Regions from separate parts of the Pseudomonas sp. UTLPPB19802 genome, predicted to be linked through region 1. Evidence: predicted binding sites of a transcription regulator. Region 1 holds the regulator's gene; the other holds the start of a gene.

What was found. Region 1 encodes sigma-54, which starts transcription at its own class of promoters, with help from an activator protein. Its sites were predicted from a motif close to ANTGGCATNNANNTTGCTNT; they were not measured.
Region 2: nirB (nitrite reductase large subunit NirB) is a predicted target of sigma-54. The motif match lies at 4,489-4,508, and genes of this name have one in related genera.

The regions. Positions count from the first base shown of each region.
Region 1 covers NZ_AP048545.1:7,163,463-7,173,591, forward strand. The annotation lists gene AC6I6U_RS31670 (MlaC/ttg2D family ABC transporter substrate-binding protein) at 1-469, opposite strand, end outside; gene mlaD (outer membrane lipid asymmetry maintenance protein MlaD) at 481-948, opposite strand; gene mlaE (lipid asymmetry maintenance ABC transporter permease subunit MlaE) at 948-1,745, opposite strand; gene AC6I6U_RS31685 (ATP-binding cassette domain-containing protein) at 1,745-2,554, opposite strand; gene AC6I6U_RS31690 (KpsF/GutQ family sugar-phosphate isomerase) at 2,836-3,810, shown strand; gene AC6I6U_RS31695 (KdsC family phosphatase) at 3,811-4,335, shown strand; gene lptC (LPS export ABC transporter periplasmic protein LptC) at 4,344-4,916, shown strand; gene lptA (lipopolysaccharide transport periplasmic protein LptA) at 4,903-5,448, shown strand; gene lptB (LPS export ABC transporter ATP-binding protein) at 5,448-6,173, shown strand; gene AC6I6U_RS31715 (RNA polymerase factor sigma-54) at 6,357-7,853, shown strand; gene hpf (ribosome hibernation-promoting factor, HPF/YfiA family) at 7,933-8,238, shown strand; gene ptsN (PTS IIA-like nitrogen regulatory protein PtsN) at 8,248-8,712, shown strand; gene rapZ (RNase adapter RapZ) at 8,715-9,572, shown strand; gene AC6I6U_RS31735 (HPr family phosphocarrier protein) at 9,589-9,861, shown strand; gene AC6I6U_RS31740 (superoxide dismutase) at 10,089-10,129, opposite strand, start outside.
Region 2 covers NZ_AP048545.1:4,208,551-4,218,679, reverse strand. The annotation lists gene AC6I6U_RS18695 (HPP family protein) at 1-61, shown strand, start outside; gene AC6I6U_RS18690 (bifunctional nitrate reductase/sulfite reductase flavoprotein subunit alpha) at 345-4,385, shown strand; gene nirB (nitrite reductase large subunit NirB) at 4,690-7,248, shown strand; gene nirD (nitrite reductase small subunit NirD) at 7,248-7,622, shown strand; gene AC6I6U_RS18675 (efflux transporter outer membrane subunit) at 7,668-9,161, opposite strand; gene AC6I6U_RS18670 (efflux RND transporter permease subunit) at 9,158-10,129, opposite strand, start outside.

The sequences.
Region 1 (10,129 bases):
CATTGATTTTCTCAAGGGTGTAGGAAACCGGATAGATCGCGCCATTGTTACCCTTGACCGTCATGCCGACGCTGGTGCGATCGCCCGACTCATCCTTCGGTGCATCGACGGTGATGCCCTGGTTGTTGTACTCCAGCAGTGCATTGCCGTAGAACTGGAACAGGCCGCGCTTGAAGTTTTCCTGGAAGCGGGTCATCTGCTCGGGCGTTGCCTTGCGCGAGTACTTGACGGTCATGATGCTCTTGGAAATACCTTCGGCATCCACCACCGGACCGACGATGGCATTGAGCGAGTTGTAGAATTCCGTCGGGTTCTGCTTGTACTTCTCCCGGTTCGCCGTCAGGTCCGCGAGCATCCGGTTGGTGGTGTCCTGGACCAGGTCGTGGGCGGTGGGCGCAGCCACTGCGTTGCCCATCAGCGGCAACGCCGCAAGCAATACCAACAGGCTACGGCGCAAGATAGAGACCATGAAAAAACTCCTCATTTGGCGTCTTTGTTAACGGTATTGAGCAGGAATTTACCGATCAGATCTTCCAGCACCAGCGACGACTGGGTGTCATGGATGGTCCCGCCATCCTTGAGCAGCGTGTCTTCCCCGCCGACGCTGATACCGATGTACTTCTCGCCCAGCAGGCCTGCCGTGAGAATGGACGCGGTAGAGTCGGTGGGCAAATTGTTCACGTTCTTCTCGACTTGCATGGTCACCCGGCCAGTAAAGTTGTCGCGGTCCAGATCGATCGCCGTGACCTTGCCGATGGTCACACCGGCCATGGTCACTTTAGCTCTGACAGTCAAACCGGCAATATTGTCGAAGTACGCGTAAAGTTTATAGGTTTCGGTATTTGCCGTCGGGGACAGTCCACTGACCCGCAGCGCCAGCAGCAGCAAAGCCAGGATGCCAGCCAGCAGGAAAAGGCCGACACCGATTTCCAGGGTGCGGTTTTGCATCAGAAATCTCCAAACATCAAGGCGGTCAGAATAAAGTCCAGGCCGAGTACTGCCAGTGAGGCATAGACCACGGTCTTGGTGGTGGCACGACTGATCCCTTCTGAGGTGGGTTCGCAGTCATAGCCTTGAAACACGGCAATCCAGGTCACCACGAAGGCGAACACGATGCTCTTGATAACACCCTTCAATACATCGCCGCTGAAGGTCACGCTGTTCTGCATGTTGGCCCAGTAGGAGCCGTCATAGACACCCAGCCAGTCCACCGCGACCCACGAGCCACCCCAGATGCCCAACACGCTGAAGATCACCGCCAGCAGCGGCAGGGAAATGAAGCCGGCCCAAAGCCGAGGCGCGACAATATACTTGAGCGGATCGACACCGATCATTTCCAGGCTGGAAAGCTGCTCGGTGGCCTTCATGTTGCCGATTTCCGCGGTCAATGCCGAACCGGCGCGACCGGCGAACAGCAGGGCGGTCACTACGGGCCCCAGTTCACGCAGCAACGTCAGGGCCACCATCTGCCCCACCGCCTGCTCGGAACCGTAGCTGGAAAGGATATTGAACCCCTGCAGTGCCAGCACCATGCCGATGAAGATGCCGGATACGACGATGATCACCAGCGACATCACGCCCACCGCGTGCAACTGCTTGACCAGCAGGCCAAAGCCGCCGCCGATGCCACCGCGACCGAACAACACATGAAACAGGAACAGCGTCGAACGTCCGAGCACGGCGAGCACGTCGATGCCCGAACGTCCGAACAGGCGAATTCTCTCGATCAATGAATGTTTGCGCATCAGCGCTTCCCCAACAGATCTGCGCGGTAATCCGGCGCCGGGTAATGAAACGGCACGGGGCCATCCGGATTGCCGGTCATGAACTGGCGAATGCGCGGGTTGTCGGCATTCATCAGTTCTTCGGGAGTGCCCTGCCCGAGCACCTGCCCGTCACCCACCACATAGAGGTAGTCGGCGATGCTGGCGGTTTCCGCCAGGTCATGGGAGACGACTATACTGGTGATACCCAGCGCGTCGTTGAGCAGGCGGATCAGGCGCACCAGTACGCCCATGGCGATCGGGTCCTGGCCGACGAACGGTTCGTCATACATGAGAATCTGCGGGTCCAGCGCAATCGCCCGGGCCAGGGCCACGCGTCGCTTCATGCCGCCGGAAAGCTCGTCGGGCATCAGGTCGACCGCACCCCGCAGGCCAACGGCCTGGAGTTTCAGCAAGACGATGTCGCGAATCATCTCGTCCGGCAGCTTGGTGTGCACCCGCAGCGGAAAGGCGACGTTCTCGAACACGTCCAGGTCGGTGAACAGCGCCCCACTCTGGAACAGCACGCCCATATGCTTGCGCGCATCGAACAGATCGCTGCGCGACAGTGTCGGCAGGTTCTGGCCGTTGACCCAGACTTCGCCGCTGCTCGGACGCAACTGGGCGCCCATCAGCCGCAGCAGCGTGGTCTTGCCACACCCGGAGGGTCCCATGATGCCGGTGACCTTGCCCCGGGGGATGCGAATATCGACATTATTGAAGATGCTGCGCGCGCCGCGCTTGAAGGAAACCCCCTTCAGCTCGACCGCGTAGGCGTTATCGACGCTCATCTAAACTCCTTGCGATGCAGCCTCTGTCTCGGACACCAGGCCCCTGTAAAGAGGTGCGCACATCCTGAGCGGGCCGAACTGGTCGCGAACTATATCACTGCTGATACGAGCCGCCCAAGGCCGAAGCCGTGCTTGTTCAGGATAGGTACAGTGGGTTTTGACACACCATCGTACGAAAACGGATAGCCAACCCCTACGCTCATGGCGTAAAGATCAAGCGTGAGGGAATTGTTCATTACCGCTATAATCGCGCCTTTTCATCGGGCTATACGATTTCTGACATGAGCCAATCCAGCGAGCTGATTCAATCGGCACAACGCACCATCCGCCTCGAAGTAGAAGCCGTAGAAGGCTTGTTGAGCCATATCGACGCAGATTTCGTACGTGCTTGCGAGATGATTCTGGCCAGCAAGGGCCGCGTGGTCGTGCTCGGCATGGGCAAGTCCGGCCACATCGGCAACAAGATCGCCGCCACCCTGGCGAGCACCGGCACTCCGGCGTTCTTCGTCCACCCGGCGGAAGCCAGCCACGGCGACATGGGCATGATCACTCGTGACGACGTCATCCTGGCCCTGTCGAACTCCGGTTCGACCTCGGAAATAGTCACTCTGCTGCCTCTGATCAAGCGCCTGGGCATCCAGTTGATCAGCCTGACCGGCAATCCCGACTCACCGCTGGCCAAGGCCGCCGAGGTCAACCTCAACGCCCGCATCGAGCACGAGGCCTGCCCGCTGAACCTGGCTCCGACGTCGTCGACCACCGCAGCCCTGGTGATGGGCGACGCCCTTGCCGTCGCCCTGCTCGAGGCTCGTGGCTTCACCGCCGAAGACTTCGCCTTTTCCCATCCGGGCGGTGCCCTGGGGCGACGCCTGTTGCTGAAAGTGGAAAACGTCATGCACGCCGGCGAAGAGTTGCCAAACGTGCTGCGCGGCACCCTGCTGAAAAACGCGCTGATGGAAATGACTCGCAAGGGCCTGGGCATGACCGTGATCGTCGAGGCCGACGGCCGTCTCGCCGGGATCTTCACCGACGGCGACCTGCGCCGCACCCTGGACCGCACCATCGATATCCACAGCGCCCTGATCGAAGACGTCATGACCCCTCACGGCAAGACCGCACGGGCCGAAATGCTCGCCGCCGAAGCCCTGAAAATCATGGAAGACCATAAAATCAGCGCCCTGGTGGTCGTCGATGACGAGGACCGCCCGGTCGGCGCCTTGAACATGCACGACCTGCTGCGCGCCGGAGTAATGTAAATGAGCATCGATCTGCTGCAACGCGGCAAGAACATCAAGCTGGCGGTATTCGACGTCGACGGCGTACTTACCGACGGTCGCCTGTATTTCCTCGAGGACGGCAGCGAGTTCAAGTCATTCAGCACACTGGACGGCCAAGGCATCAAGATGCTGATGGCCGCCGGCGTGCAAACCGCTATCATTAGCGGTCGCAAGACCGTGCTGGTCGAGCGACGCGCCAAAAACCTGGGCATTCCCCATGTATTCCAGGGCCGCGAAGACAAGCTGGTGGTACTCGACGCCCTGCTTGCCCAACTCGGCCTAAGCTATGAGCAGGTCGCCTATCTGGGCGACGACCTGCCCGACCTGCCGGTGATCCGGCGCGTCGGCCTGGGCATGGCCGTGGCCAATGCTGCAAGCTTCGTGCGCGAACACGCCCATGGCATTACCCAGGCCCGTGGTGGCGAAGGTGCTGCCCGCGAGTTCTGCGAACTGATCCTGCGCGCCCAAGACAGCCTCGAAGCGGCGCACGCCGCCTACCTGTAGAGCCTTTTATGCTGAGCAAGAAGATTCGCAACATTCTGCTGTTTGGAGTCATTGCCGCACTGTTCGCGGCCGTCGGCTACTGGAACATCAGTCCGGAACGGTTCCTGGAGCAGACCGCCGCGCCAGTGGACAACACCGCTATCGACTACTATGCGGTCAACGCCCACAGCGTCCAGTACATGCCCGACGGCAAGATCCAGTACGACATGACCGGTGACAAGGTCGAGCACCTCAAGGTTTCCGATGTCACCGTGGTGACCAAGCCCGACATGCAGATCTACCGCGGCACCGCCTTTCCCTGGCACGTCCAGAGCGAACGCGCCGAGGTCAATCCGGACGGCACCGAGGTCGAGCTGATCGACTCGGTACGGGTCGCCCGCACCGACGAAAAGCAGCGCAATGTACTTATTACTACAACTCGGATGACAGTATTCCCACAGAAGCAATATGCGCAGACCGAGCAAGCCGTTAGAATCGACGGCCCCAATGGCGTGACCACGGGCAAAGGCATGAAAGCCTATCTGGAAGAAAGCAGGATGCACCTGCTATCGAACGTAAGAGGACAGTATGAGTCTCGTTAAAACCCTCCCTATTTTGCTCAGCCTGGGCGCAGCACTGGGAAGCGTGAGCGCCTGGGCTCTGCCGAACGACAGCGAACAGCCCATCCGCATTCAGGCTGACGACGCTCAACTGGATGACAAGCAAGGCATTGCCACCTACAAGGGCGACGTCATCATCACTCAAGGTTCGATGATCGTTAAGGGCAACACCGTGACGCTGACCCGAACCAAGGACGGCGCCATCGACGTGGTCACCTCAGTCGGCAGCCCGGCCTATTTCGAGCAGAAGCAGAAAGCTACCGACCCGCAGCCGGTCAAGGGCTATGGCAAGACCATCCAGTACCACGCCCAGCAGAACCGCGTCATCCTGCTCGACCAGGCCAAGGTGATCAACGACGGCAACACCACCGAAGGCGAGAAAATCGTCTACGACACGGTCAAGCAGGTGGCTACCGCCGGCCGCGCCAACGGCACCCCGATCACCACGCCGCGCCAGCGAATCGACATGGTGATCCAGCCGAAAAAGAAAACCGACGAGCACAAGGCCCAGTAATGGCAATTTTGAAAGCCCAGCATCTGGCCAAGGCCTACAAGAGTCGCCAGGTGGTGCGTGACGTCAGCCTGTCGATCGAAAGCGGACAGATCGTCGGCCTGCTCGGCCCCAACGGTGCCGGCAAGACCACCTGTTTCTACATGATCGTTGGCCTGGTCCAGGCCGATCAGGGCCGCGTCCTGATCGACGACCAGGACGTCAGCCACCAGCCGATGCACGGTCGTGCCCGTGCCGGGATCGGCTACCTGCCGCAGGAAGCCTCGATTTTCCGCAAGCTGTCGGTGGCCGACAACATCATGGCGATCCTCGAGACCCGCAAGGACCTCGACAAGGCCGGCCGTCGCAAGGAGCTGGAAAGCCTGCTGCAGGAATTCCATATCAGCCACATCCGCGACAACCTCGGCATGAGCCTGTCCGGTGGTGAACGCCGTCGCGTGGAAATCGCCCGCGCCTTGGCCACCGCACCGAAGTTCATCCTGCTGGACGAACCATTCGCCGGTGTCGACCCGATCTCCGTGGGCGATATCAAGCAGATCATCCATCACCTCAAGGCCAAGGGCATCGGTGTACTGATCACCGACCACAACGTCCGCGAGACCCTGGACATCTGCGAAACCGCCTATATCGTCAATGATGGACAACTGATCGCCGAAGGCGATTCGGACACCATCCTGGCCAACGAACTGGTCAAGGAAGTCTACCTGGGCCACGAGTTCCGCCTGTAAGTATCGGGATGCCCAATACCCGCCCGGAGCGCATCGATGTTCGATAAAAACCACTGTTTTATTGTTACAGCGCTCTAGGCAAACACTCCGGTTTCAGGCATATAATTTGCTTATGTTTGGCGTTCCGGCGCCCTGTAGTGGATGGCGCATGCGCGCCGGCGAATAAGGTGTTAAGCCCCTGCCATGAAACCATCGCTCGTCCTGAAAATGGGCCAGCAGCTGACGATGACACCGCAGCTGCAACAGGCCATCCGACTGCTCCAATTGTCGACCCTGGATCTTCAGCAGGAAATCCAGGAGGCCCTGGAATCCAACCCGATGCTCGAGCGCCAGGAAGAAGGCGACGACTTCGACAACAGCGATCCAATGGCCGACAACGCCGAGCAGAAGACCACTCCCGACGCTCCGGAAACTTCCTATCAGCAGGAAGCTGCACCGACAGTCGACAACATCGACGAAGGCGAGTGGAGCGAACGCATTCCCAACGAACTCCCGGTCGACACCGCCTGGGAAGACGTCTACCAGACCAGCGCCAGCAGCCTGCCCAGCAACGATGATGACGAGTGGGACTTCACCACCCGCACGTCCGCCGGTGAAAGCCTGCAAAGCCACCTGCTGTGGCAATTGAACCTGGCACCAATGTCCGACACCGATCGCCTGATCGCCGTGACCCTGATCGACTGCATCAACAACCAGGGCTACCTGGACGAGACGCTCGAGGAGATTCTCGAGGCATTCGACCCGGAACTGGACATCGAGCTCGACGAGATCGAAGCCGTCCTGCACCGTATCCAGCAGTTCGAGCCCGCCGGCATCGGCGCACGCAACCTCGGCGAATGCCTGCTGCTGCAACTGCGCCAACTGCCGGCCAAGACCCCTTGGCTGAACGAGGCCAAGCGCCTGGTCACCGACTTTATCGACCTGCTCGGCAGCCGCGACTATAGCCAGCTGATGCGGCGCATGAAGCTCAAGGAGGACGAACTGCGCCAGGTCATCGAGCTGGTGCAGAGCCTCAACCCGCGCCCCGGCTCGCAGATCGAGTCGACCGAGGCCGAATACGTGGTGCCCGACGTGATCGTGCGCAAGGACAATGAGCGCTGGCTGGTGGAACTGAACCAGGAGTCGGTGCCACGCCTGCGGGTCAACCCGCAGTATGCCGGCTTTGTCCGCCGCGCCGACACTAGCGCCGACAACACCTTCATGCGCAACCAGTTGCAGGAGGCGCGCTGGTTCATCAAGAGCCTGCAGAGCCGCAACGAGACGCTGATGAAAGTTGCCACCCAGATCGTCGAGCATCAGCGCGGCTTCCTGGAATATGGCGACGAAGCGATGAAGCCGCTGGTGCTGCATGACATCGCCGAAGCCGTGGGCATGCACGAGTCGACCATTTCCCGGGTTACCACCCAGAAATTCATGCATACCCCGCGCGGCATCTACGAACTGAAATACTTTTTCTCGAGCCACGTCAGCACCTCCGAAGGCGGCGAATGCTCGTCCACGGCGATCCGCGCGATCATCAAGAAACTGGTTGCAGCGGAAAATCAGAAAAAGCCGTTGAGCGACAGCAAGATCGCTGGTTTACTGGAGGCACAAGGCATTCAGGTCGCCCGTCGTACCGTCGCCAAGTACCGCGAGTCCCTCGGGATCGCGCCTTCCAGCGAACGGAAGCGGTTGATGTAACCGCCGGGCGTGCCACAGCGTTCCAGTGGCAAGCCACCAGGCTTGCCGCTTTATGCACTGGCAACGAAGGAGAAGCTGTATGCAAGTCAACATCAGTGGACACCAACTGGAAGTGACCGAACCACTGCGTGCCTATATCGGCGAGAAGCTCGACCGATTGGAACGCCACTTCGACAAGATCACCAATGTACAGGTGACAATGGCCGTCGAAAAACTGAAGCAGAAAATCGAAGCCACTTTGCATATCCACGGCGGTGAGGTGGTCGCCAACGCAGAACATGACGACATGTATGCAGCCATCGACCTGCTGACCGACAAGCTGGATCGCCAACTGAAAAAGCATAAGGAAAAGAACCTGCACCTGCTCCAAGGTACGGGTCGTTAACTCCCTCCCATGATTCGACTTGAAAATATCCTGACCCCCGGCCGTTCCCTGGTGAACGTGCCGGGCGGCAGCAAGAAACGCGCCCTCGAACAAATCGCCAACCTGATCAGCCGCGAAGTGCCCGATCTGGAAATGCAGGATGTCTACGAGAGCCTGATTGCCCGCGAAAAACTCGGTTCAACCGGTTTTGGCAACGGCATCGCCATTCCCCACTGCCGCCTCAAGGGCTGCGAGGCCCCCGTCAGCGCGCTGATGCACCTGGATGCGCCGATCGATTTCGACGCCATCGACGGTGCGCCGGTAGACCTGCTGTTCGTGCTGCTGGTCCCGCAGGCCGCCACCGATGCACACCTGGAACTGCTCCGGCAGATCGCCAGTATGCTGGACCGCAAGGAGGTGCGTGACCGGCTGCGTGGCGCACCAAGCAATGAAGCCCTCTATCAGGTTGTTCTGGACGTACAAAACGGTCAGTAATCATGCGCTTGATCATCGTCAGCGGCCGCTCCGGCTCAGGTAAAAGCACTGCCCTCGACGTACTCGAGGACAATGGCTATTACTGCATCGACAACCTGCCGGCCGGCTTGCTGCCGGAATTGGCCGAACGGGCGCTGATCCATACCGAGCTGGCGCAACCACTGGTCGCCGTATCCATCGATGCGCGCAACCTGCCCAGCCACCTGTCGCGCTTTCCCGAACTGCTCGACGAAGTCCGCGGGCGGCATATCCAGTGTGACGTCCTGTACCTGGACGCCGACGAGGAGACGCTGCTCAAGCGCTTCTCCGAAACCCGTCGGCGCCACCCCCTGAGCAACGCCAACCGCTCGCTAGCCGAGGCCATCCGCGACGAGAGCAGCCTGCTCGGGCCGATCGCCGACCTGGCGGACCTCAAGGTCAACACCACCAACCTCAACCTCTATCAGTTGCGCGACACCATCAAGCTGCGCCTGCTGAACCAGCCGGAGCCGGGCACTGCGTTTCTGGTAGAATCGTTCGGCTTCAAGCGCGGCATGCCGGTGGACGCCGACCTGGTGTTCGATGTGCGCTGCCTGCCCAACCCCTACTGGAAACCGGAGCTGCGCGAACAATCCGGGCTTGATCAGCCGGTGGCCGAATACCTGGCTGCGCAACCGGATGTGGAGGAAATGTTCCAGGACATTTCCAGCTATTTGCTCAAATGGTTGCCACGTTTCGCTGCCAGCAACCGCGCTTACGTCACTATTGCCATTGGCTGCACTGGCGGGCATCACCGCTCCGTCTACCTGACCGAGCGCCTGGGTCAGCTCCTGCAGCAATCCCTGAAGAACGTCCAGGTCCGCCACCGCGACCTTAGCTGAAAGGATCACCATCGCGATGCCCGCTCTGGAAATCGAAATCATCAACAAGCTGGGGTTGCACGCCCGTGCCTCCGCCAAGTTCGTCGGCGTTGCCGGCCAGTATCCTTGCAATATCCGGGTAGGGCGTACGCCCGAGAGCATGGTCGACGGCAAGAGCATCATGGCCATGATGATGCTCGCTGCCGGCAAGGGCACCAAGATCCACATGAAGACCGAAGGCGAACAGGAAGACGAGGCCATGGCCGCGCTGGTGGCACTGATCAACAACTATTTCGACGAAGGCGAGTAGACACCTTCGCAACAAGCCCGCTCCCACGGGAGCCGGCTTGCAGGCGATGATTGAAGCAACGCCCCTGCTATCAGCCCCCTCCCGACCAGCCCAACAGCCGGGCAACGAGCAATACCACTCCAGCCAGCAACAATAGCCAGCCAACTCCCTGGCGAAGTAATCGCCATCTGCTCATTGCCACGGTTTCAGTCTCCATCATCGGCTTTGGATCTTGTTGGTAGTGTGCTTCACGCCAGGGCAGCGAGATAACGCCGTTCGACTTCCGGCC
Region 2 (10,129 bases), 3.0 Mb from region 1:
CGCCTGCGAAGCCCAGGCCAAGCGCCGCAGCATTGGCGAGGTGTTTGCCTCGCGCCCCTGATTCATGCCCCAAGCTGGAGCAGGCGCACCACCCGATAACCTTTGACGGTGCAAATCGGCCCTTCGCGGGAGCCGGCTTGCTGGCGACAGCGCCCGACCAGGCGCCCCGGAACCTGCTGATTCAGGCTATCGCGCACATTGGCGCAAAGCTTGCTACAACCGGAACAACAGTCGTCAACGCGGACGACTGATTTCACGACAAAGGCGTTGTGTTGCCCCGTTTCGACGGTGTGCGACACAGCGCCTTTTTCATTTCCGGCAGTTTTCGGCAGGAGCGGCAAACCATGGCCCAGACCAGCGTACGCAGCGTGTGCCCCTACTGCGGTGTCGGTTGCGGCATCGTCATGGAGGTGCGCGACAACCAGGTGATCAAGGTCAGCGGCGACAAGCAGCACCCGACCAATTTCGGTCGCCTGTGCACCAAGGGCAGTACCTGCGCCCAACCGCTCAACCATCCCGGACGGATGGCCCAGGCCTTCATGCGCCATGAGCGCCGGCGCGACCCCGGCCAGGTCGGCATGGACCAGGCCATCAGCGAGACCGCCCGCCGGCTTCGGTCTATTCTCGACGAGCATGGCCCGGATGCGCTGTCGTTCTATGTCTCCGGACAGATGTCACTGGAGGCCCAGTACCTGGTCAACAAGCTGGCCAAGGGTTTTGTCCGCACCAACCTGATCGAGTCCAATTCGCGCCTGTGCATGGCCAGCGCAGGGGCCGGCTACAAGCTGTCGCTGGGGGCCGACGGACCGCCCGGCTCCTATCAGGATTTCGACAAGGCCGACCTGTTTTTCGTGATCGGCGCAAACATGGCCGACTGTCACCCGATCCTGTTCCTGCGCCTGATGGACCGGCTCAAGGCTGGTGCCCGACTGATCGTGGTCGACCCGCGGCGCAATGCCACCGCCGATAAGGCCGACCTGTTCCTGCAGATCAAGCCGGGCAGCGACCTGGCCCTGCTCAACGGCCTGTTGCACCTGCTGGTGAAGAACGACCATACCGATCCCGAGTTCATCGCCCGTTTCACCGAGGGCTGGGACGCACTGCCGGAGTTTCTCGAGGACTATCATCCGGCCCGGGTCGCCACCCTCACCGGCCTGCCCGAGGCGCAGATCCGCCAGGCCGCACAGTGGATCGGCGAAGCATCCGAGTGGATGAGCTGCTGGACCATGGGCCTGAACCAGAGCACCCACGGCACCTGGCACACCAATGCACTGTGCAACCTGCACCTGGCCACCGGGGCGATCTGCCGTCCCGGCAGCGGGCCGTTCTCCCTCACCGGCCAGCCCAATGCCATGGGCGGCCGTGAAATGGGCTATATGGGCCCTGGCCTGCCTGGCCAGCGCTCGGCCCTGGTGCCCGCCGACCGTGCGTTCATCGAAGACCTCTGGCAGATCCCCCGCGACAGCCTCAGTCAACGGGTCGGTGGCGGTAGCGTCGCCCTGTTCGAGGATATGCAGGCCGGCAAGGTCAAGGCATGCTGGATCATCTGCACCAACCCGGTGGCCTCGCTGCCCAACCGGCAGAAGGTCATTGCCGGGCTGCAGGCCGCCGAACTGGTGATCGCCCAGGATGCCTTTCTCGACACCGAGACCAACCGCTACGCCGATATTCTCCTGCCGGCTGCGCTGTGGGCCGAGGCCCAGGGCGTGATGATCAACTCGGAACGCAACCTGACGCTGATGCGCAAGGCTGTCGACGCGCCGGGCCAGGCCCTGCCGGACTGGCAGATCATCGCCAGGGTGGCCTGTGAGATGGGCTATGCCGAAGCCTTCAGCTATGCCAACGCCGCCGAAGTGTTCGAGGAGATCAAGCGCGCCTGGAACCCCAAGACCGGCTACGACCTGCGTGGCGCCAGCTACGAACGCCTGGAGCGGACACCCGTACAGTGGCCCTGCGGCCCCGAACAACAACAGGATCGCAACCCGATCCGCTACCTCAATGACGGCACACAGGCCGCGGCCGATGGCAGCCTACCGCGCCTGCTGTTCCCCACCGCCAGCGGCAAGGCGATGTTCTTCGCCCGGCCCTGGCAGCCTGCGGCGGACCAACCCGACGATCAGTTCCCGCTGGTGCTCAACACCGGTCGCCTGCAACACCAGTGGCACACCCTGACCAAGACCGGCAAGGTGCCGGCGCTGAACAAGCTCAACCCCGGTCCCTTCGTCGAGATCAACCCGCTGGACGCGGCGCGCCTGGGCATCCTCGAGAAAGATGGCGTCGAGGTTCGCTCCCAGCGTGGCCGTGCGGTGCTGCCGGCGCAGATCAGCGAGCGGGTGGCACCGGGCAACTGTTTCGCGCCCTTCCACTGGAACGATGTCTACGGCGATGACCTGGCGATCAATGCCGTCACCAGCGACGCCGTGGACCCGATCTCGCTGCAACCGGAATTCAAGTTCAGCACCGTGGCCCTCAGCCGGGTCGACTCGCCCAAGCCTGATCCACTGCCCTCGCCCACGCGCACGGAGGCTCCGCATACCATGCAGACTCAAGCCCTGGCCCGGATCCTCGGGCTCGACACCGCCCCCAGCATCCAGCTGGCTCCCCAGGAAAATCTCTACCTGCAAGGTTTCCTGCTTGGGCTCGGCAGCAGCCAGGCCGACACCGGGGTACCGACGCTGCCGGCCAATGCCCCCTTGCAGCCGTCGAACCGACTGATCCTCGAAGGCATCCTGGCCGGCCTGTTCGCCCGGCAGGCCCAGCCCCAGGCGCTGGCGAGTCCAACCCTCGCGGAGGAAAAACCGCCCCTGCTGCTGCTCTGGTCGTCCCAGACCGGCACCGTGGAGGCGTTCGCCAAGTCGGCCGCCGAGCGCCTGCAGGAAAAGGGGCACCGGGTGCGCCTGGCGTCGATGGACAGCATACAGGCCCAGGACCTGAGCCAGGCCGGTCGCGCCCTGTTGCTGACCAGCACCTTCGGCGACGGTGATCCACCGGATAATGCCCATGGCCTGTGGCAGGCGCTGGAAGCGGACAGTGCCCCGAACCTGGCGAACCTGCGCTTTGCCGTGCTGGCCTTTGGTGACTCCAGCTACGACCAGTTCTGCGGCTTCGGGCGCAAGCTCGACGAGCGGCTGCACAGCCTCGGCGCGCAACGCCTGGCAGCGCGGGTCGACTGTGAGCCGGACTACCAGGAACCGGCCAGCGCCTGGCTGGACAAGCTCGACTCGGCCTTGGCCGACAAGCCCGCACCGATTGCCGGCACCCCGCGCTACAGCCGCCAGCAGCCGTTGCCGGCCCGGTTGAAACACAACCGCCTGCTCAGTGGCCCGGAAGCGGGCAAGGAAACCCGCCAGTTTGTCTTCGAGCTAGGCGACAGCGGCCTTGAGTATCAGGCCGGCGATGCCCTCGGCGTGTGGCCCAGCCACTGCCCCGAGCAGGTGGAACAACTGCGGCGTTGCCTGGGAGCGACCAGTGCCGAAACCGTGGTGACCATCAAGGACCAAACGCCCATGCCACTGGTCGAAGCGCTGAGTCGTCACCTGGAGATCGGCCGCATCAGCCCGGCGCTGCTGCAACTGGTGTTTCAGCGTTCGGGCAGCAGCCAGCTCAAGCGCCTGCTGGCCGACGAACACAAGACCGAACTCAAGGACTGGCTCTGGGGCCGGCAACCGGCGGACCTGTTGCGCGAGCTGCAGGTCGAGCTGGGCGCCCAGGAACTGGTCGATTGCCTGAAACCGCTGCAACCGCGGCTGTATTCGATTTCTTCGAGCCCCAAGGTGCATCCGGGCGAAGTGCACCTGACGGTTTCCACCGTACGTTATGAAAGTGCCGGACAAGCGCGGGCCGGCTGCTGCTCGGGGTTCCTGGCCGATCGTGCCGACGGCCTGGAGGTGCCGGTCTTCGTGCAGAAATCGGCGAACTTCCGTCCGCCGGCCGATCCCCAGGCACCGATGATCATGGTCGGGCCGGGGACCGGGATCGCGCCGTTCCGCGCCTTCCTGCAAGAGCGCCAGGCGATCGGGGCTACCGGGAAAAACTGGCTGTTCTTCGGTGAACAGCATGCGGCCAGCGACTTCTATTACCGCGAGGAACTGCAGGACTGGTGTGAACAGGGGCATCTGCAACGGCTCGATACCGCGTTCTCCAGGGACCAGGCAAAAAAAATCTACGTGCAGCAGCGGATGATCGAGCAAGGCGCGCAATTGTGGGCCTGGCTGGAGGAAGGTGCCGGGTTCTATGTGTGTGGCGACGCCAGCCGGATGGCACGGGATGTCGATGCCGCGCTCAAGCAGGTGGTGCGTACCCATGGCGGGTTGGATGCTGATCGGGCACAGGCGTATGTCACTGCGCTGGCGGCGGACAAGCGGTATGTGCGCGATGTGTATTGATAGAACGCCCTCATAGCTGGCGAGCCCGGTACGACATGCACCAAGAACGGTCGCTTTTTCCCCAATAACAGCGCCAAACCCTGGGAAAACCGAGAAATCCGCACTTGGCACGCTCCCTGCTTTTATCTCGCTACCCTCTGCCATGAATGACCAGGCAGACCGTTCCGGTGGTCAACGGCGATCACACAAGGAACAGGCATAAAAACACCAGGCAAAGGCGCCTGGAGCTTCGGCTCCAGGCGTTTTTTTTTGCATTTTTTCTGGCTGGGCCAGCCCGTGATTGGCCGTGATCCGAGGAAGCTCCATGAACGCTATCGTGAATGTCGAACATCGCAAGAAACTGGTGATCGTGGGTAATGGCATGGTCGGCCATCACTGCGTCGAGCAGTTGATCGAGCGTGGTGCCCTGCGTCACTTCGAGCTGCATGTATATGGTGAGGAATGGCAGCCGGCCTATGACCGCGTGCACCTGTCCGAGTATTTCGCCGGCAAGGATGCTCACGCCCTGGCCCTTGGCGAACCCGGCCTGTATGAACGCAATGGCGTCCAGTTGCACCTGGGCGTCGAGGTGCTGGAGATCGACCGCGAGCAACGGGAGATCGTCACCCGCTCCGGCCGCCAGCCTTACGACCAGTTGATCCTGGCCACCGGTTCCTATCCGTTCGTGCCGCCGATTCCCGGTTCCGAAGGCTCGGCACGCCTGGTCTACCGCACTCTCGACGATCTCGATGCAATCCGTGAGGCTGCCGCCCAGGCCCGCCGCGGCGTGGTGGTCGGCGGCGGCCTGCTTGGCCTGGAGGCGGCCAATGCGCTCAAGTCCCTTGGCCTGGAGGCGCACGTGGTCGAGTTCGCCCCGCGCCTGATGCCGGTGCAACTGGACAACGATGGCGGTGCCGCGCTCAAGGCGCAGATCGAACAACTGGGCGTCGGCGTGCACCTGTCCCGGGCAACCCAGGAAATCGCCGCCGGCGAGCAATACCGTTATCGGATGAATTTCGACGGCGGCGAATTTCTCGAAACCGACCTGATCGTATTTTCCGCCGGGATCCGTCCGCAGGACCTGCTGGGACGCAACAGCGGCCTGGAAATCGCGGCACGCGGCGGCATTGTCATCGACGCCCATTGCCAAACCAGCGACCCGGCCATATCGGCTATCGGTGAGTGCGCTTCATGGAACGGCAGCGTGTTCGGCCTGGTGGCACCGGGCTACAGCATGGCGCGCAATGTCGCCGCGCGCCTGGCCGGCGACACCGCCGATACCTTCAATGGTGCCGACATGTCGACCAAGCTCAAGCTGCTCGGCGTCGATGTCGGCTCCATCGGCGATGCCCACGGCGCCACGCCAGGCGCGCGCAGCTACCGTTTCATCGACGAGGCCAACTCGGCCTACCGCCGCCTGGTGGTCGACGCCGAGGGCAAGAAAGTCATCGGTGCCGTACTGGTCGGCGATAACAGCTACTACGACACCCTGCTGCAGTACGTGCAGAATGCTATCGCCCTGCCCGAGGACCCGGCCGGCCTGATCCTGCCGCTGAGCCAAGGCGCCCCGGCCCTCGGTGCCGACGCCCTGCCCGAGACGGCGACCATCTGCTCCTGCCACAACGTCACCAAGGGCGCGATCTGCTGCGCAGTGGACGCCGGCTGTAGCGATCTCTCCGATCTCAAGGCCCAGACCAAGGCCGCCACCGGCTGCGGCGGTTGCAGCGCACTGCTCAAGCAGGTCTTCGAACACGAACTGGTCGCCCGTGGTGTGGCAGTCGACAAGAGCCTGTGCGAACACTTCGCCTATACCCGCCAGGAGCTGTATGCGCTGGTACGGGTGGGCGCCATCGAGACCTTCGAGGATCTGCTCGCGCGTCACGGCAAGGGCCATACCGGCTGCGACATCTGCAAGCCGGCGGTGGGCTCGATCCTCGCCTCCTGCTGGAACCGGCCGATCACCAACAAGGCGCTGGTGCCGCTGCAGGACACAAACGACACCTTCATGGCCAACATGCAGAAGAACGGCACCTACTCGATCATCCCGCGGATCGCCGCCGGGGAAATCACCCCGGACAAGCTGATTGTCCTCGGGCAGGTGGCCAAGAAATACGACCTCTACACCAAGATCACCGGCGGCCAGCGCATCGACCTGTTTGGCGCGCAACTGCACGAACTGCCGCAGATCTGGGGCGAGTTGATCGAGGCCGGCTTCGAAACCGGCCATGGCTACGGCAAGTCGCTGCGCACAGTGAAGTCCTGCGTTGGCAGCACCTGGTGCCGCTACGGCGTGCAGGACAGCGTGGCCATGGCCCTGCTGCTGGAGAATCGCTACAAGGGCCTGCGTGCACCGCACAAGTTCAAGCTGGCGGTATCCGGTTGCACCCGCGAATGCGCCGAAGCGCAAAGCAAGGACATTGGCGTGATCGCCACAGAGAAAGGCTGGAACCTGTATGTCTGCGGCAACGGCGGCATGCGCCCGCGCCATGCCGAACTGTTCGCCACCGACCTGGATGACCAGACGCTGATCCGCTACATCGACCGTTTCCTGATGTTCTACATCCGCACCGCCGACCGGCTGCAACGCACCTCGGTTTGGCGCGAGAACCTCGAGGGCGGCCTCGACTACCTCAAGGCGGTGGTCATCGACGACAGCCTCGGGCTGGCCGCCGAGCTGGAAAGCCAGTTGCAACTGGTGGTTGATCGTTACGAGTGTGAATGGGCCAACGCGATCAGCGACCCGGAAAAACTCAAGCGCTTCCGCACCTTCGTCAACGACCAGCGCGGCGACCCGGACATCCATTTCGTCAAGGAACGCGCGCAGCGCCGGCCGGTGCGTGCCAATGAACTCAACCTGATTCCCGTACACGAGGAGGTGGTCTGATGGGCCAGTCAACCGTACAACACAGCTTTGCCAACGATATCCAGTGGCAGGCGGTCTGCCAGCGCGAAGACCTGGTGGAAAACTCCGGCGTGGTGGTCTGGTTCCACTGTGCCCAGGTCGCCCTGTTCTACCTGCCCGACGGCGCCGAGGGCCGCACCCTGTATGCGATCGACAACCATGACCCGTTGTCCGGCGCCAATGTGATCGGCCGCGGTATCGTCGGCCACATCAAGGGCCAGCCAGTGATCGCCTCGCCGCTGTACAAGCAGCATTTCAGCCTGGAGGACGGCAGTTGCCTGGAGTATCCGGAGCAGCAATTACGCGTCTGGCCGGTGCGTTGGGTGGGCGACCAGGTCGAGATCGCGGTGACCTGAGCAACGTAACGAGCGGTGATGGAGCAACGCCATCACCGTTCCGGACTACTGGGCAGCCACCGGCTCGGTGGCGCCATCCCAGCCGCCGCCGAGGGCGGCGATGAGCTGCACGCTGGCGAGCAGGCGGCTTTGCAGCAGGCTCAGCACGCTACGCTCGTTGCTCAAGGCAGTGGTCTGCACCGTGACCACGTCCAGATAGGCAATCAGCCCGGCCTTGTACTGGTTCTCGGTCAGGCGCAACGACTCACGCGCCGCGTCCAGTGCCTGCTGACGTACCCCGGCCTCGTTCTCCATGACCTTGAGTTGCACCATGTAGTTTTCCACTTCGCGGAAGCCATCGAGAACGGTCTGCCGGTACTTGGCCACGGTCTGGTCGTACACCGCCTCGGTGCGCTGCACTTCCGCGGAGCGCTGGCCGCCGTCGAACAGGGTCATGGCCAGTTTCGGCCCCACCGACCAGAAGCGGTTCGGCAGGCTGATCCAGTCGGCGTAGGTACTGCTGCTGTAGCCGCCGGACAGGCTCAGGGTCAGGTCCGGATAATAGGCGGCCTTGGCCACGCCGATCTTGGCGTTGGCAGCGATCACCGAGCGCTCCGCCGAAGCGACGTCCGGGCGCCGTTCCAACAGTTGCGATGGCAGGCCCAGTGGGATCTGCGGCAAGGCCGGGATATCGCGGGTAGCCACCAGCTTGAAGTCCGCCGGGGCTTGTCCGGTGAGCACGGCAATGGCATTTTCAAACTGGGCACGCTGCCAGATCAGGTCGATCAGGTCGCCCTGGGCGCTTTTCAACTGGGTTTGCGCCTGGGCGATCGCGGCCTTGCCCGACACGCCGAAACGGTACTGGTTCTCGGTGGTTTTCAGCGAGCGCTCGTAGGCCTGCACGGTGGCTTCGAGCAGGCGCTTCTGCTCGTCGATCACCCGCAGTTGCAGGTAGTTCTGCACCAATTCCGACTGCTGGCTCAGACGCATCGCCGCCAGGTCGGCGAAGCTCGCCTGGGCGCTGGCCTGGTCCGCTTCGAGGCCACGACGCAACTTGCCCCAGACATCCGCCTCCCAGCTCACGCCCAGTTGCGTGTTGTAGGTATCGCGGATCCCGCTCGATGAACTGCTAAGGCTCGAGTTGCTGCTGCCGGTACCCTGGCTGGAGCGGGTCTTGCCGGCACTCAGGTCGACACTGGGAAAGAACGCACCGCGAGAGCTGCGCACCAGCGCCTGGGCCTGGCGGAACTGCGCCTCGGATTGGGCCACGGTCTGGTTGCTGCTGTTGAGTTTCTCTACCAGGCCGTTGAGCACCGGGTCGCCATACAACTCCCACCAGGCGCCACGGGACAGAGAGTCGCTGGGCTGGGCCTGGCGCCAGCCGGCCGCTTCCTTGTACTGCGCCGGGTTGGCGGCTTCCGGGCGCTTGTAGTCCGGGCCGACGGCGCAGGCGCTGAGCATCAGCCCGCACAAGGCCAGGCTCAGCAGGCGCGAGCCACGGGCCATTTCCAGGCGTTGGGCAGCCCGAGCGGGCACGTTGCAATGAGAATGGTCAGTCATAGCGGAGTTTCCAGAGCACCATCGGTACGTACGCCGCGCCAGGCATTGAAACGATGGCGCAGGCGGTCGAGATAAAGGTAAACCACCGGGGTGGTGTAGAGGGTCAGGACTTGGCTGAAGATCAGCCCGCCGATGATGGTCAGGCCCAGCGGCTGACGCATTTCCGCCCCTTCGGCACTGCTGAGCAGCAGCGGCAAGGCACCGAGAATCGCCGCCAGGGTGGTCATCAGGATCGGCCGCAGGCGCAGCAGGCAGGCTTCACGGATCGAAGCCAGGGGTTCGAGACCCGAATTCCGCTCCAGTTGCAGGGCCAGGTCGATCATCAGGATCGCATTCTTCTTCACCACGCCGATCAGCAGGAACAGCCCGAGCAGGGAAATCAGGCTGAACTCGCCGCCCAGCAGGTAAATGCTGAGCAAGGCGCCGACGCCAGCCGAAGGCAGCGTTGAGAGGATGGTCAGCGGATGGATGTAGCTCTCGTAGAGCACCCCAAGCACCAGGTAGACCGCCACCAGTGCGCCGAGAATCATGAACGGCTGGCTCTTCTGGGTCGCGGCAAAGGCATCGCTGGTACCGGCCATCTTGGCGATCACGCTTTCCGGCAGGCCGAGCTTGGCCACCGCCCGCTCGATCGCTGCAGTGCCCTGCTCCACCGTTACGCCCGGCGCCATGTCGAACGACAGGCTTTCCGAGGCGAACTGCCCTTCATGGTTGACCTGGTCTTCCTGCAGGCTGTTCTCGTAGTGGGCGATCGCCGACAGCGGAATGCGCTGGCCATCACTGCCGATGACCTTGACCTGGTTCAGGGTCTCCGGATCCTGGGCGTACTTGGGGTTGACCTCCATCACCACCTGATACTGGTTCAGGGTGTCGTAGATGGTGGAAATCTGCCGCTGGCTATACGCGTTGTTCAGCACCGCGGTGACCATGCTCATGTCGACGCCGAGGCGCTTGGCAGTATCGCGATC